DNA from 2 places in the Devosia sp. 63-57 genome. Region 1 is predicted to be linked to the other one. Evidence: riboswitches for the same ligand, from Rfam matches in the RefSeq annotation. Region 1 holds a riboswitch; the other holds the start of a gene.
What was found. A riboswitch is a leader RNA that binds a small molecule or an ion and turns the genes downstream of it on or off. The one in region 1 is predicted to bind cobalamin.

Region 2: it holds a riboswitch for cobalamin, as region 1 does, so the genes downstream of both, nrdH (glutaredoxin-like protein NrdH) here and BGO80_RS12145 (hypothetical protein) in region 1, are expected to answer to the same signal.

Annotation. Positions count from the first base shown of each region.
Region 1 covers NZ_MKUY01000005.1:799,090-807,001, forward strand. Annotated here, with positions in the region: gene BGO80_RS12135 (TetR/AcrR family transcriptional regulator) at 1-167, shown strand, start outside; gene BGO80_RS12140 (SulP family inorganic anion transporter) at 192-1,670, opposite strand; sul1 at 1,737-1,792, opposite strand; cobalamin riboswitch at 1,883-2,094, shown strand; gene BGO80_RS12145 (hypothetical protein) at 2,128-2,454, shown strand; gene BGO80_RS12150 (LLM class flavin-dependent oxidoreductase) at 2,451-3,479, shown strand; gene BGO80_RS12155 (ABC transporter substrate-binding protein) at 3,476-4,474, shown strand; gene BGO80_RS12160 (FecCD family ABC transporter permease) at 4,481-5,644, shown strand; gene BGO80_RS12165 (ABC transporter ATP-binding protein) at 5,641-6,417, shown strand; gene BGO80_RS12170 (helix-turn-helix domain-containing protein) at 6,491-7,399, opposite strand; gene BGO80_RS12175 (phytanoyl-CoA dioxygenase family protein) at 7,529-7,912, shown strand, end outside.
Region 2 covers NZ_MKUY01000005.1:538,310-546,221, forward strand. Annotated here, with positions in the region: gene BGO80_RS10935 (cytochrome c oxidase assembly protein) at 1-367, opposite strand, end outside; gene BGO80_RS10940 (membrane-bound PQQ-dependent dehydrogenase, glucose/quinate/shikimate family) at 554-3,091, opposite strand; cobalamin riboswitch at 3,291-3,492, shown strand; gene nrdH (glutaredoxin-like protein NrdH) at 3,602-3,823, shown strand; gene nrdI (class Ib ribonucleoside-diphosphate reductase assembly flavoprotein NrdI) at 3,831-4,229, shown strand; gene nrdE (class 1b ribonucleoside-diphosphate reductase subunit alpha) at 4,217-6,388, shown strand; gene nrdF (class 1b ribonucleoside-diphosphate reductase subunit beta) at 6,566-7,540, shown strand; gene BGO80_RS10965 (AfsR/SARP family transcriptional regulator) at 7,719-7,912, shown strand, end outside.

The sequences.
Region 1 (7,912 bases):
CCCAGGCGGTGGGCGTCGTTCGGTCGGGTACGCCCACCCTGATCATGAGTTTTGTGCGCGGTTCCATCCGCAACGCCCTCAAGCGCCTGCGCCAAACCGGCAAGGCGCTCTCGGCAGCCGACCGGCAGCTGGTGGCCCACATGTGCTGGGACGCTATCCAAGCCTAGGCTGGTCGGCCTGCTTGCGCCGCCTCAATGGCCCAACATGCGTTCCATGGCGCCGGGCCGATCATGCTCGGCCAGCTTGTCCATGATAGTGGCGCTGGCCTCATTGAGCCCGATGACCTCCACTGCCGCTCCGGCCCGACGGAATTTCAGCACCGCCATGTCGATGGCCTGCACTCCGGTAAGGTCCCACAGATGGGCTTCGGTCAGGTCGATGCGCACTGTCCCCACCGGTTCGGTAAAGTCGAGAGCGGCAAGGAAATCCTCGGCGCTGGCGAAGAACAGCTGGCCCTCGACGCGATAGCTCCGCACGCCGTCGCTGAGCGTTGTGGTGACGCGAAAGATCTGCGCCACCTTCCAGGCAAAGAAGATGCCGGACAGCAACACGCCAACTCCGACGCCCAGCGCCAGGTTGTGTGTACCGACCACCGTGATCACCGTTGCCAGCATGACGATGCTCGAACGGCGCGGGTGATGCGCCAGATCGCGCAGTGAGGACCAACTGAAGGTTCCCACCGACACCATGATCATGATGGCGACCAGCGCCGGCATGGGGATCATCCCCACCCAGTCTCCAAGCACCAGCAGCAGGAACAGCAGAATCGCGCCTGCGGCAAAGGTAGAAAGGCGGGTGCGCCCACCCGATTTCACATTGATCACCGACTGGCCGATCATGGCGCAACCGGCCATGCCGCCAAACAGGCCCGAGGCGATATTGGCGATGCCCTGACCGACGCTTTCCCGGTTCTTGTTGCTGCTGGAATCGGTCATCTGATCAACAATGGAGGCCGTGAGCAGGCTCTCGAGCAGACCAACCGCCGCAACGGCTACCGAAGTGGGCAGGATGATCATCAGGGTCTCCAAATTGAGCGGCACATTGGGCAGCAGCAGCGTCGGCAGCGCATTGGGCAGGGCGCCCAGGTCGGCGACATTGCGCGTGTCGATATTGAACATCAATGCCAGTGCCGTCAGCACCAGGATGCAGACGAGCGGCGACGGGACCACCCGGGTAAGGCGGGGGAACAGATAGATGATGGCCAGGCCCCCTGCGATCATCGCATAGGTCTGCCAGGACACCCCGATCAGCTCGGGCAGTTGCGCCATGAAGATGAGGATGGCCAGCGCATTGACGAAGCCGGTCATCACCGAGCGCGACACGAAGCGCATGACTGCGCCAACGCGCAGCCAGCCAGCCACGATCTGGATCAGCCCGGCCAATATGCTGGCCGCAAGGAGGTAGTCGAGGCCATGCTCGCGCACCAGCGTACCGAACAGTACGGCCGTGGCGGCAGTGGCGGCTGAGATCATGGCCGGACGCCCGCCGGCAAAAGATATGGTGATGGCTATGATCACCGAGGCATAGAGCCCTACCTTGGGATCGACGCCGGCAATGATGGAAAAACCGATGGCTTCGGGGATGAGCGCGAGGGCGACCACCAGTCCCGAGAGGATATCGCCCCGAATATTGGAAAGCCAATCGCGGCGGAAGGATTGTGCAAAGGTCATGAAAGGTCCAGACGGCTGAAGTCGCAGAAAGCGAGAGCGCGTTGTGTGCTAGGAAATAGCATGCTGGATTGTCTGGCGGATCGGCGGCCAGAAGAGCCACCCGGAATTGCACCGGGTCCGAGGACTGTCTTCTCTCTCGCCCAAATGACCCGGAAAAGCAAGCGCGGCTCCACTGCCGCTTCCCATCCGCTTGCATCGTTGGCGCGCTCATGCGATGGATTGCCCGCTTTGGTTCCGCCATGACGCGCGGATTAAAAGGGAACACGGTGCGGACTACCCATCAGGGGCCAACGCCGTGGCTGCCCTCGCAACTGTAAGCGGCGAGCGCTTCGTCACCATGTCACTGGATCGATCGGGTCCGGGAAGACGACGCAGCGCATGATCAGCCGTGAGCCAGGAGACCTGCCCAGGCAACAGACCATGAAGTCGGACGAGGTGTTCCGGCAAGGGGCAGGGCATGAACACGCCACATTCTGGTGCGCGCCGTAAAGCGCTCGCGCTTGTCTTGCCGCCTTTGCGGCTGTTTCGCAATTTCCGCGTGCCAACCGCGCCGGAGGCCGGCTGCGTCGCGCCTTGCTCGCCCGTATTTCGCCCCTGTCAAAAATACTGCAGTTTTGTGCAGGTTTTGCTGCTGCGCCTGTGGAACCATCGCCACAATGAACCCGCCATCACAAAAGCGCGGGGGAGGAGAATTGCGTTCATGACCGGTCTGCGGACCGTGCCGGCTTGCCGGCCGGTTGCTGCTGGCTGCCGTCATGCGCCCAGGGAGGGGACGGCGCGATGAGGGTCGATATTGCCGGATTTACCCGCGGCTCCAAGCGGCTCGACCATCGCCAGGTGCTCGACTTCTGCGCCCGTATGGATGGCCTCGGTTTTGACGGCCTTTGGTTCAACGAATTCCATTTCCAGCAGCCGCCCGATCCCTATCCGTCGACGCTGCTGCTTGCCGCCTCCATCCTGGGAGCGACAAGACGCATTCGCGTCGGCACCTCCATCATGGTGCTGCCGCTCTATCATCCGCTATTGCTTGCCGAGCAGGTGGCGCAATTGCACGGCCAGAGCGGTGGCCGTTTCGATTTCGGCATCGGCCGTGGCACCTTTCCCACCACGCTCGCGGCCCTGGGCATCGACCCGGCAGAAACCGGCAGCCGCTTCTTCGAGGCCTTCGATCTCATCCGCTCCGCCTGGCATCAGCCCACCCTGGTCCCCGCCGACAGCGTCTGGCCGACCTCCAGCTTTGCGGTCGGCCCGCTGCTGCCCGAGGGCGATGACATCCCCGTCTATGTGGCGGGCTCCAGCCCCGATACGGTCGGCTTCGCCCACCGCCATGGCTTGCCGCTGCTGCTCAGTCTCGAACCCTCCGAGCTCCGGCAATTGCAGGTGCACGACACCGTTTCGGGCAGTGCCACCGGCCTCTACCCGGCGGATTTCTCCATTTCCCGCTATCTCACCATTGCCCCCACCCCAGCCGCGGCTTTGGCCTTGGTCGACGCCTTGCTGCCCCGGCTTTACGAGCGCCGCCTGCGCTATGCGCGGCTCAACAATCGCCCCCTCGACGCTGTCAGGCCGGTGGATCGCGACCTCTTCCTCGCCGAGCAGATGATAGCAGGCGATGCCGATGAGTGTGCCGCGCAGCTGCTGGCCCTGCGTGACCGCACCGGCATCGACAGCATCCGCCTCATCTTCAACGGCAATGGCGAAGTGCCCGAGCCCGAGGCCGACGCCATGGCAACCCTGTTCGGACGCGCGGCGCTGCCCGCGCTCCACGCTCTTCCTGCCCTTTCACCCAAGACGGAGATTTCCCGGTGACCTTCCATTTCTCGTCCCGCTTCAACCTGCGCACAGCGCTGGCGCTTGGCGTCTTTGCCCTCGCCGTGCCCGCCATGGCGGCCGATGCCTTCCCCTATGCCGACGACAATTGCGGCGTCGTCACCACCTATGAAGCGGCGCCGGAACGGGCGGTAACGCTCTCCAACAACGCCACCGAGCTGATGCTGGCGCTAGGCCTCGAAGATCACATGGCCGGCACGTCCTATATGGCCAACCTCAAGATCAGCCCGGCCTATGAGGCGGTCTATAAGCAAATCCCGATCATTTCCCCGCTCGTGGCCACCACCGAAGAGCTGCTCGCGGCCGAAGCCGACTTCGTCTATGCCGGCTATCCCGATGGCTTCAGCGAATCCCGCCACACCCGCGACCAGCTGCACGATCTGGGCATGAATACCCGCCTCAATGTCGAAGGCTGCAATCTCGGGCCCTTCGGTTTTGCCCAGCTGTTCGATGAGATCCGTTCCGTCGCCCACATTTTCGGTGTCGCCGAACGTGGCGAAGAGTTGGTCGCGACCCTCCAGGCCCGGCTCGATGCGGTTGCCGCCAAGCTCGATGGTGCCGAGCCGATCAAGGTCTTCATCTATAATGGCGGCGATGCCCCTCCCAATGGCGTTCTCGGCCACACCCTGCTGTCGCAGGCGGTTGCCGCGGCGGGCGGCGAGAACATTTTCGCCGACATTCCCAATCGTTATGGGCAGGTGAGCTGGGAGCAGGTCGCCGAGAGCGCGCCTGACTATATCGTGGTATTCTATTCGGGCACGGCCAGCGGTCAGGTCGTCGCCGATCCCGACACCGAACTGGGTCAGGCCCGCATCGACATGCTGAAATCCATCCCGACCATTGCCGAGGTCCCGGCCATCGTCAACGAGCGCTTCATCCTGGTCAATTCCGTCCAGGGCCAGCCCGGTCCCAGCACGCTCGATGCGGTGGAACGCATGGCCAAGGCCTTCCATCCCGAAGCCTTCGCGGAATAGTCCGGCATGAATCAGCACCGGCCCGATATCGCCAGGGGTGCCGAGCAGGCACGGCTTCTCGCCGTGCTGCGATCCAAATCTCCTGCCGAGCTGCAGGGAGCGACCGCGTCTGCAACCCAGACACGCGCGCCGCTCCTGCCCTATCCGCTGGCCATGGCGGTGGCGGGCCTGGTGCTGGTGACGCTGGCCATTCTCGGGCTGGTCTTCGGCTCGGTATCGGTGCCGGTCACCGACACGCTAGGCATTCTCCTCAATGCTCTGGTCGGCCACGAAATCGTGCCGGTCACCTGGCGCGGCGTCTATGAAACCATCATCATTGATACGAGGCTCCCGCGCGTTATCCTGGCCGGCGCTGTCGGGGCGACGCTGGCGGCCACCGGCATGACCATCCAGGCCATCGTCCGCAATCCTTTGGCCGGCCCCAGCATTCTCGGCGTGTCCAATGGCGCCGCGACCGGGGCGGTGGTGGTCATGCGCTGGGGCCTTATCGGCCTCGGCGCCTATACGCTCTACCTCTCCGCCTTTGCCGGCGCTTTGGTGACGCTGATGGTTGTATTCTGGGTAGCGCGGGCCGGCGGCCAGATCACGCCCACCCGCCTCGTCCTTGCCGGCATCGCCATGAGCGCGGTGCTCAGCGCCCTGACCAGCCTTCTGGTCCTGACCTCACCGGATCCGCAGTTGGCAGCGCGGGTGCTGTTCTGGACACTGGGCGGCTTTGCCTCGGCACAGTGGAAACTCCTGCCGCTTCCGGTCATCACCATGATCATCGGCCTCGGTGTCATGCTGGTGCAGGCGCGTCGGCTCAACCTCCTCATGGCCGGCGACGAAAGCGCCACCGCGCTTGGGCTGGACGTCAACCGTTTCCGCCAGTCCATGTTCATCCTCACCGCCGCGCTGACAGGCGTCATGGTTGCCGTCTCCGGCGTCATCGGCTTTGTCGGGCTCATCGTGCCCCATATCGTGCGCTTCCTGGTCGGCGCCGACCATCGCCGTGCACTGCCCGCCGTGGCGCTGATCGGCGCCAGCTTCACCATCGCCGCTGATCTGGTGGCGCGGGCAGTAATTTCGCCGCTGGAATTGCCGGTGGGCATCATCACCGCTTTGGTCGGCGGTCCGTTCTTCATCTGGCTGTTGCGCCGCGATGCAAAGGGGCAGGGCCGTTCCTCATGAGCCATATCCAGCCCGGCGCCCTGACGCTCGAGCGCGTCAGCTATGCCATCGACGGCAAGCCCCTGATCGAAGACATCTCGCTCAATGTCGCCCCCGGCGAGATGATCGGCCTTCTCGGCCCCAATGGTGCCGGCAAGTCGAGCCTGTTGCGCACCATCTACCGCACCAACCGCCCCAGCAGCGGCCGGGTGCTGGTCAATGGCGAGGATGTCTGGGCCCGCAATGCCCGCTGGACCGCCCGCCATGTCGGCGCGGTCTTGCAGGACATGCCTGCCGATTTTCCGCTGACGGTGGAGGATGTCATCGCCATGGGCCGCGCCTCGCACAAGCGGCTGCTGGAATCCGATAACAGCGACGACCGCGCCCTGATCGATGCGGCCATCGCCCTGCTGGATCTTGATGCCATGCGCGAGCGCCTGTTCCGCTCACTCTCGGGCGGGGAACGCCAGCGTACTCTGGTGGCCCGCGCCCTGGTGCAGCAACCCGCTGTCCTTGTGCTCGACGAGCCGACCAATCACCTCGATATCCACCACCAGATCAACCTGCTGCGTTTCGTGAGAAGTCTGGGCATCACCGTCATCGCCGCCCTGCACGATCTCAACCTCGCCGCCATGTTCTGCGATCGCCTCTGCCTGCTCGATCATGGCCGGCTGGTAACCACCGGCCTGCCGGACGATGTGTTGACCGAAGACAATCTCGCCCGGGTCTATCGCATCGAAGCCAGCCTCACCCGCAATCCACGCACCGGCACGCTCTGGATCATGCCGGCCTAAGGCGACCAGTATGAGGGCCTTTCAACGGACGGTCCGAGGAAGCGAAAATCAAATGTGAGGGCCTATCTGCGCCTCAGCCAACGCCATTGCCGCTTGGCCGAGGTAGCCTACTGGGATCCGGTCTGGCAGCGTTCCGGAATTTGGCCCGATACTGGCGTGGGGTCATGCCGCGCAGAGCCTTGAACTGGCGGTTGAAATTGGCCAGCGATCGGTAACCCACCGCCTCGGCGATAAAGCCGATCGGCGCCGTGCCTGATGAAAGCCGGGCGCTGGCATCCCCGATCCGCAACCCCGTCACATAGTCGATGACGCTGCCTCCAGTATGGCGCACGAACATCCGATGCAGTCCCGAGACGCTGAGCGCGGCGACCTCTGCCAAAGCTTCTAGACCGATATCCTCGACATAGTGCTGGTGCAGAAAGATGAGCGTGCGGTCGAGGCGCGAGCGATTGCCGCTATCCTGCGGCGGCACCGTGCGCGACAGCGGCTTGGCGTCCGTCGCTTCGGCCAGGCGCGCCAGGATCGAAAAGAGGCCGAGGAGCTTTTCGACCGGCGGCAATCCGAATATGGCCTCGAAATCCTGGCGCAAGCCAAGTCCTGTCTCGGGTCTGAACGCCAGTCCCCCAGCCGCGCGGTCGATAAGCGCCTTGACCGGTTGCAATTCCACCGAGCCCGCAATGGCGGCTTCGATCCACTCCCGCCGAAACCAGAACACCAGCGCCACATGCGGGCCATCTTGCGCGATCTTGGCCTGCGAGGCCCAGCTATGGGGCAGGTTTGGTCCCACCAGGACCAGATCGCCATGGGCATAATTGCCCACTGAATCGCCCACAAAACGCTGCCCCACCGAATTGAGCGTCAGCGTCAGCTCGAATTCGGGGTGGTGATGCCATTGGAACGGAATGGCGTCATCGAGCCGCCGGTTCAAGAGGCTCCATGAGGCGTCGTCCGAGACCGGCACATGTTCAAGATAGGGACGCATCGGGCGCCTTCTTCTACATAGACGCCAGAATAGTATCGAAAATTGCCATGCCAGCACAACACCGTGGGCGCCTTGGTTCTAATCTTGCTGCAACGGGTCGCTGAGAGCGGCCGAAAACGGGAGAAGGACATGCAGCAGGCCACCATGAAACGCGACAGCCACCCAACGACGGCTGCCACCGTTCCGCTCAAGGACATAAAGAAAACCCTGCCCTTGCGGGTGCTCTCCGAGGCTGATTGGCAGCACTGGATCACCAAGGGATATGTCATCGTCCGCCAGGCGGTGCCGGCGGACAATGTCGAGCGGCTGGTCGATCTGCTCTGGGCCTTCGATGAAAAGAACCCGGATGATCCCTCCACCTGGTATGCGCCGCAACGACGCGAGCACAAGATGAAGGAGCTCAACAACACCGGGATGCTGGAGATCTACAATCATCAATATCTCTGGGATAACCGCATGCAGCAGCGCATCTACGATGTCTTTGTCGACATCTGGGACCGCCAGGACCTGTGG
Region 2 (7,912 bases), 260 kb from region 1:
TGGTCGAGAGGGCGAGGGGCGGCAGCAGCGGCAGCACCCGCCCCCAGCGCGGCGGCAGTGCCAGTGCCAGGAGCGGCGCCACCACCATGGCGAGCAGCACATGGTGCCCCACTCGCGCCGAGAACAGCCCCACGGTCAGCGCACAGAGCGGAGAGACGAACAGCACCGCCGCCAGTCCCCAGGCTCCGGCAAAAGCCGCCTTGCGGCCGCTATCCGCAGAGCGCAGCAGCACCGCGCCAACCAGCGCCGTGAGCACCAGACCGGTGATCAGACCCGGCTCGAAATTCCACCGCCCCATCAGCTCGGCGGGGGTCGGCGGCGAGCCGCAATAACTCATATCGAAGGAAAAGGCTGACGCTTGATCCATTTTCCGTTCCGTTTTTCCAAGACGCACAAGGCCTGCGGTTCCTGCTCTCCCTCCCCCTTGAGGGGAGGGCCGGGGAGGGGGTGGTTCAGAGATCCACTGATGGACCCCCACCCTCATTCCCTCCCCTCAAGGGGGAGGGAGGCAAAAGGGCCACGCTCACCGCCCTCCGGCACAGGGATGCCCCGCCTACTCCGCCCCTTCCCCTGTCATCGCATCCACCGCCGCGTGGGTCTCGGGCAGGGCATAGGCGAGGAAATAGTCTCCGATCGGGGTTTCCATGAAACTGTGGCCACCCGCATTAATGACGAGGAATTGCTGGCCATCCACCTCATACATGGCCGGCCCGGCCTGGCCGCCGGCTGGCAGTTCGGCTTCCCACAGCACTTCGCCGCTCTCGATATCCATGGCGCGGATGAGGTCGTCGGTCGTCGCGGCGATGAAGATCAGCCCCGATGCGGTGACCACGGCGCCGGCATTGTTCGGCGTGCCGATATCGAACGGCAGCATGGAAGGAATGCCGAAGGGACCGTTTTTGCGGGCGGTACCAAAGGGCTTGTCCCACAGCACTTCACGCGTGGTGAGATCGATCGCCGTGATGCCGCCATAGGGAGGCTGGGTGCACAGCATGTCGGTGAACGGCACGCGCCAGCCGGCATTGACCTTGATGCCCCAGGGCGTATCGCCCTGCGGGCTGACATTGCTTGGCGCGCCATCTTCGCGGCCGCCCTGGTCGATGGAGCGCACGCCCATGGCGTCCACATCCTCGCGCGGGATCAGCCGGTTGAGATTGGCCGTATTGTTGTAATTGGCGACCATGATATTGCGCACTGGGTCGATGGCCACGCCACCCCAGTCCGAGCCACCATTATAACCGGGCCACTGGATCCAGTTCCGATCCGCGGAGGGCGGCGTATAGATACCCTCGTAATAGGCCTGCCGATACTGGATGCGGCACCACAGCTGATCCAGCGGCGTCATGCCCCACATGTGCTTTTCGAGCAGGTCCGGCTGCAACAGGTTCGGGAAGTCGACGACAAAGGGCTGGGTCGGCGAAAGGCGCTCGGGCTCGACGCCGCCCTGCGGCACCGGACGCTCTTCCACTTCCACCAGCAGCTCGCCGGTGCGTCGATCAAAGATCCAGAACATGGCCTGCTTTGTCGGCAGGATCAGTGCCGGCACCGGACCGTTTTCGGTCGGGAAGTCCACCAGCGATCCCTGCGAGCCCAGGTCATAATCCCAGATGTCGTAATGCACCGTCTGATAGAACCAGGCCACGTCGCCTGTTGTGACATCGAGCGCCACCAAAGCGGTGGAATAGGTGTTTTCCGCTTCCGAGCGCATGCCGCCCCAATAGTCGACCGCCGAATTGCCCAGCGGCAGATAGACATGGCCCAGCTCATTGTCGCCCGAGGCAATGGTCCACACATTGGGCGTGCCGCGTGTATAGGTCTCGCCTTCAGGCGGCAGGCCCTTTTCGCCCGGCCGGCCCATATCCCAGGCCCAGAGCATGTCGCCGCTTTCGGTATCATAGCCGCGCACCACACCCGAGGGCGCGTCGCGGCGCTGGTTGTCGCGCACCTGCGAATAGACCACGGCCACATTGCGCACGATGGTCGGCGGCGAGGTTGGCGCATACCATCCCGGCACCGTGTGACCGAGACCCTGCTCCAGATCGACAATGCCACCATTGCCGAAGTCGCTGCACAGCTGCCCCGTGGCGACGTCAACCGCGATCAGCCGCGCATCCAGCGTGTTCATGATCACCCGCTCGGCACAGAGCTCGGTGCTTTCCAGCGTCGGCGAGGCATAATAGGCCAGGCCCCGGCAGGTCGCATTATAGGGAATGGCGTCGGTGGGTACCTGCGGATCGTAGCGCCAGCGCTCGAGCCCGGTCTGGGCGTCGAGCGAGATCACCTTGTTCATCGCCGAGCACAGCAGCAGCTGGTTGCCGATCTTGAGCGGGGTGTTCTGGTTGGAATAGCGCTCATCTTCTTCCGGCATATCGCCGGTGCGATATTCCCACACCAGTTCGAGGTCCCCCACATTATCCCTCGTGATCTGCGACAGCGGCGAATAGCGGGTCGCATGATGCGTGCCGCCATAGGCGGGCCAGTCGGCGCCGGCTTCGGGCATGGCGAAATTGATCGGGGTGACGTCGAGGGGCGTAGGGGGCGTGGCCGTATCTTCGGTGGTGGCCTGCGTATCTTCAGGCGCGGGGACCGGGGCAGTAGCCGGTTCGGTCACCGGGGCGTCGGTGTCCTGGGCCAAGGTGCTTTCCACGCTGTGATTGGCAATGCCGATGGCGGCAAACAGTCCGGCAATGGTCACCGCCGTGGCCGCCGTACCCGTGCCGAAGCTGCGGCGGCCGCGCTTCAAGGCCGGCCAGGTGGACAACACCAGCAGCAGCACCACGCTGGGCGCGACCAGTCGTGGCACCTGGGCCCAACCATTGAACCCGGCCTCCCAAAACGCCCAGGCCAGCGTGCCGATATAGGTCAGAAGGTAGACCCCGATGGCCGTGCGGTCCTGCCGGATCAACAGAAACGCGGTGAGCAACAGGCCGATGCCTGCCGGCAGGTAATACCAGGAGCCACCGAGGGTGATGAGGTAAAGTCCACCGGCGGCAATCGGCGCCCCAAAGGCAATGAGCAGAACCGCCACGATCACCGCCCACCAATAGGTCGGGCCCCGGTCAGTGGTGTGTCGCGCCCTTGCCTCAGCCATGCCGGTCTCCCTCTAGGTTGTGTGGGGCCAACGCAGGGGCGCCGTGATGGTTCCGGCACAATTTTGCCGTTTTTCACTTTGCCCAAAAGTCCCGGATTCCTTGGGGGCGCTCCGGAGTCGCGGCAGCGTCAAGGCCAAAATGCGTCAGAATCCCCGTCGATCATGGCAAGCCGACATTGACGTAATGGAGTGGTCATATACCATATGTAGTGTTCGAGGTTCCGCTGCGCGCAAGCCGTGGCGGCTAAGATGGGAATTCGGTGCAAGGCCGAAACTGCCCCCGCAACTGTAAGCGGCGAGTTCTTGTTCGCGTGATGCCACTGGGCCCAAAAGGCTCCGGGAAGGCCGGATGAGTGCTGTGACCCGCCAGTCAGGAGACCTGCCCCGAGCGTAGTAACGTCCACCGGCGGGGTGTCCGGTCAGGCGAGCGGTATCGCTATGGCATCTGCCATGCGCCGTTTCCCTGTCTGTCCCCGCGCCAAGCACAATGTCCGCGAGGAAACCCATTCGATGACCATCACCGTCTATTCCAAGCCCGCCTGCGTCCAGTGCACCGCCACCACCCGCGCGCTCGACCGCAAGGGCCTGGCCTATTCCATCATCGACATTTCCGAAGATGCCGAAGCCTATGCCCGCGTCGAAACCATGGGCTATCGCCAGGTGCCGGTTGTCGTTGCCGGTGACCAGCATTGGGCCGGCTTCCGTCCGGACATGATCGGCGCGCTGGCCTGATCGGGTCATGGCCGGGCTCGTCTATTATTCCAGCACCTCGGAAAACACTCATCGCTTCGTCGAGAAGCTGGGTGTGGTGGCCATGCGCCTGCCGGTCGATGCGGCGAGCGCGCCGCCCGAGGTGGCTGAACCCTTCGTGCTGGTGCTGCCCACCTATGGTGGCGGCGACGGCAAGGGGGCGGTGCCCAAGCCGGTGATCCGTTTTCTCAATGTCGAGGCCAATCGTAGCCTCATTCGCGGCGTCATCGCTGCGGGCAACACCAATTTCGGCAGCGGCTATGCCCTTGCCGGCGACATCGTCGCGCAAAAATGCGCTGTGCCGCTCCTTTATCGGTTCGAACTGCTCGGCACCGAAGAGGACGTCGCCACTGTCAAACAAGGACTGGAACGGTTTTGGACACGCTGACACTCGAACGCCCGGTCAAGCCGGCCGACAAGGTCCATGACGAGGATCAGGCGCTGGATTACCACGCGCTCAATGCCATGCTCAATCTCTATGATGAGCAGGGCAATATCCAGTTCGACAAGGACAAGCAGGCCGCGCACCAGTATTTCCTGCAGCACGTGAACCAGAACACGGTGTTCTTTCACAATCTGCGCGAAAAGCTGACTTATCTCGTTGAAGAAGGCTATTACGAGCAGGACGTGCTCGACCAATATAGCTTTAACTTCGTGCGCGATCTTTATGATCACGCCTATGACAAGAAGTTCCGCTTCCCCACCTTCCTCGGCGCGTTCAAATATTACACCTCCTATACGCTCAAAACCTTCGACGGTAAGCGCTATCTCGAGCGCTATGAAGATCGCGTCTGCATGGTGGCTTTGGCTCTGGCACGCGGCGACGAAAAGCTCGCAAAGAACCTTGTCGATGAAATCATCGCCGGTCGCTTCCAGCCCGCCACGCCAACCTTCCTCAATGCCGGCAAGAAGCAGCGCGGCGAACTGGTCTCGTGCTTCCTGCTCCGCGTCGAAGACAATATGGAATCGATTGGCCGCTCGATTAACTCCGCCCTGCAGCTGTCCAAGCGCGGCGGTGGCGTGGCCCTCAGCCTCACCAATATCCGCGAGATGGGCGCCCCCATCAAGCATATCGAAAACCAGTCCTCGGGCGTGTTGCCGGTGATGAAGCTGCTCGAAGACAGCTTCTCCTATGCCAACCAGCTCGGTGCCCGTCAGGGTGCGGGTGCGGTCTATCTCCACGCCCACCACCCCGACATCATGCGCTTCCTCGATACCAAGCGCGAAAATGCCGACGAGAAAATCCGCATCAAAACGCTGTCGCTCGGCGTCGTGATCCCCGACATCACGTTCGAACTCGCCCGCGACAACGAGGATATGTACCTCTTCTCGCCCTATGACGTGGAGCGCGTCTATGGCGTGCCGATGACCGAGATCTCGGTCACCGAAAAATACCGCGAAATGGTCGAAGACAAGCGCATCAAGAAGAAGAAGATCAAGGCGCGCGAATTCTTCCAGATCATCGCCGAGATTCAGTTCGAATCCGGCTATCCCTACATCATGTTCGAGGACACGGTGAACAAGGCGAACCCGATTGCGGGCCGCATCACCATGTCCAATCTCTGCTCGGAAATCCTGCAGGTCAGCGACGCTTCGGTGTTTAACGAAGACCTCAGCTACGAGCATATGGGCAAGGATATTTCCTGCAATCTCGGCTCGCTCAACATCGCCAATGCGATGGATAGTGGTGATTTCGGCACCACGATCGAAACCGCGATCCGCGGCCTTACCGCCGTGTCGGATATGAGCAATATTTCCTCGGTGCCATCGGTGGCCAAGGGCAATGCCGAAAGTCATGCCATTGGCCTGGGCCAGATGAACCTGCACGGTTATCTTGCCCGCGAGCGCATCTATTACGGTTCGGACGAAGGCGTCGATTTCACCAATATCTATTTCTACACGGTGACCTATCACGCCATCCGTGCGTCGAACCTGATCGCCACCGAGCGCGAAGAGACGTTCAAGAATTTCGAGAATTCGAAATATGCCGACGGCACCTATTTCGACAAATACACCAGCAAGGAATGGAGGCCCGCCACCGAGCGCGTCGCCAAGCTGTTTGAAGATGCCGGCATTCACATTCCGACCCAGGAAGACTGGCTGGATCTCAAGGCCAAGGTGATGATGTCAGGCCTTTACAACCAGAACCTGCAGGCCGTGCCCCCGACCGGTTCGATCTCCTACATCAACCACTCGACCTCCTCGATCCACCCGATCGTTTCCAAGATCGAGATCCGCAAGGAAGGCAAGATCGGCCGCGTCTATTACCCCGCCGCATTCATGACCAATGATAATCTCGAATATTATCAGGACGCCTATGAGATCGGCCCGGAAAAGATCATCGACACCTATGCGGCGGCCACTCAGCACGTCGATCAGGGCCTGTCGCTGACGCTGTTCTTCCGCGATACCGCAACGACCCGCGATATCAACAAGGCGCAGATCTATGCCTGGAAGAAGGGCATCAAGACCATCTACTACATCCGCCTGCGCCAGCTTGCCCTCGAGGGCACCGAAGTGCAGGGCTGCGTTTCCTGCGCGCTGTAAGAGTTTAGCCTGCCGTCATTCACAGGGCTGACGGCTCCGGCGCCTCCCTCCCCCTTGAGGGGAGGGAATGAGGGAGGGGGTCCATCAGTGGACCGCACGACCACCCCCTCCCCGACCCTCCCCTCAAGGGGGAGGGGGCGAAGGAACCGCTGCCGTCAAATTTGAAATGCCAAAGCCATGAACGTTCACGTAAAGCCTCTTTCCCGCGTTCGCGCCATCAACTGGAACCGCGTGCAGGATGACAAGGACCTCGAAGTCTGGAACCGCCTGACATCCAATTTCTGGCTGCCGGAAAAGGTGCCGCTCTCTAACGACATCCCGAGTTGGGCGACGCTCAATTCGGTCGAGCAGCAGCTCACCATTCGCGTCTTTACCGGCCTCACCCTGCTCGACACCATCCAGAATGGCGTCGGCGCGGTGCGGCTGATGGCGGACGCGGTGACCCCGCACGAAGAAGCGGTGCTCAGCAATATCTCCTTCATGGAAGCGGTGCATGCCCGCTCCTATTCCTCGATCTTTTCGACCCTGTGCCTCACGCCGGATGTGGACGACGCCTATCGTTGGTCGGAAGAAAACGAGTTCCTGCAGCGCAAGGCGCAGCTGATCATGGAGCAGTATGACAGCGGCGATCCGCTCAAGAAAAAGGTCGCCTCGGTCTTCCTCGAAAGCTTCCTGTTCTATTCGGGCTTTTACCTGCCCATGTACTGGTCGAGCCGCGCCAAGCTCACTAATACGGCCGACCTCATCCGTCTCATCATCAAGGACGAGGCCGTGCATGGCTATTACATCGGCTATAAATTCCAGCGCCATGTCGAAACGCTCAGCGAAGAGCGCCGTCAGGACATCAAGGATTTTGCTTTCGACTTCCTGCTCGAACTCTATGACAACGAAGAGCGCTATACCCAGGAGCTCTATGACGGCGTCGGCCTCACCGAAGACGTCAAGAAATTCCTCCATTACAACGCCAACAAGGCGCTGATGAATCTCGGCTACGAGGCCCTGTTCCCGCCCGAGGCCTGCAAGGTCAACGCAGCCATCCTCTCGGCCCTGTCTCCCAATGCCGACGAAAACCACGACTTCTTCTCGGGCTCAGGCTCCTCCTATGTCATCGGCAAGGCAATCGCCACCGAAGACGAAGACTGGGATTTCTAGGTTTTTCGGCACCCCTTATGCGTAGGTCCGGCACATTTGCGCTCACGTCCAAGTCAGGACAGGGGTGTGGCGCCGGGCGCAGCTTTGCATTATTGTAAACATTACGAGGGATGATTTACTGAGACCGGCTACCGAGGGCTGGATGCTAAGACTATTTGGCCTACCGCGATTTGATGCCGTGACAGCGCGGTTGCCTGCCAAGGCCTATCTGTTATTTGCGCTGGTCTTGCTCGAGCATCGCAGCGGTCTCGGCCGCAACGAGGCGGCCACCGAGCTCTGGGCCGACAGCGCCCAGGACAAGGCCTTCGCCAATCTGCGTCAGCTGCTCGCCTCCATCAGCCGCTGGCAGGATGCGACAGGACTGGTCGCGCT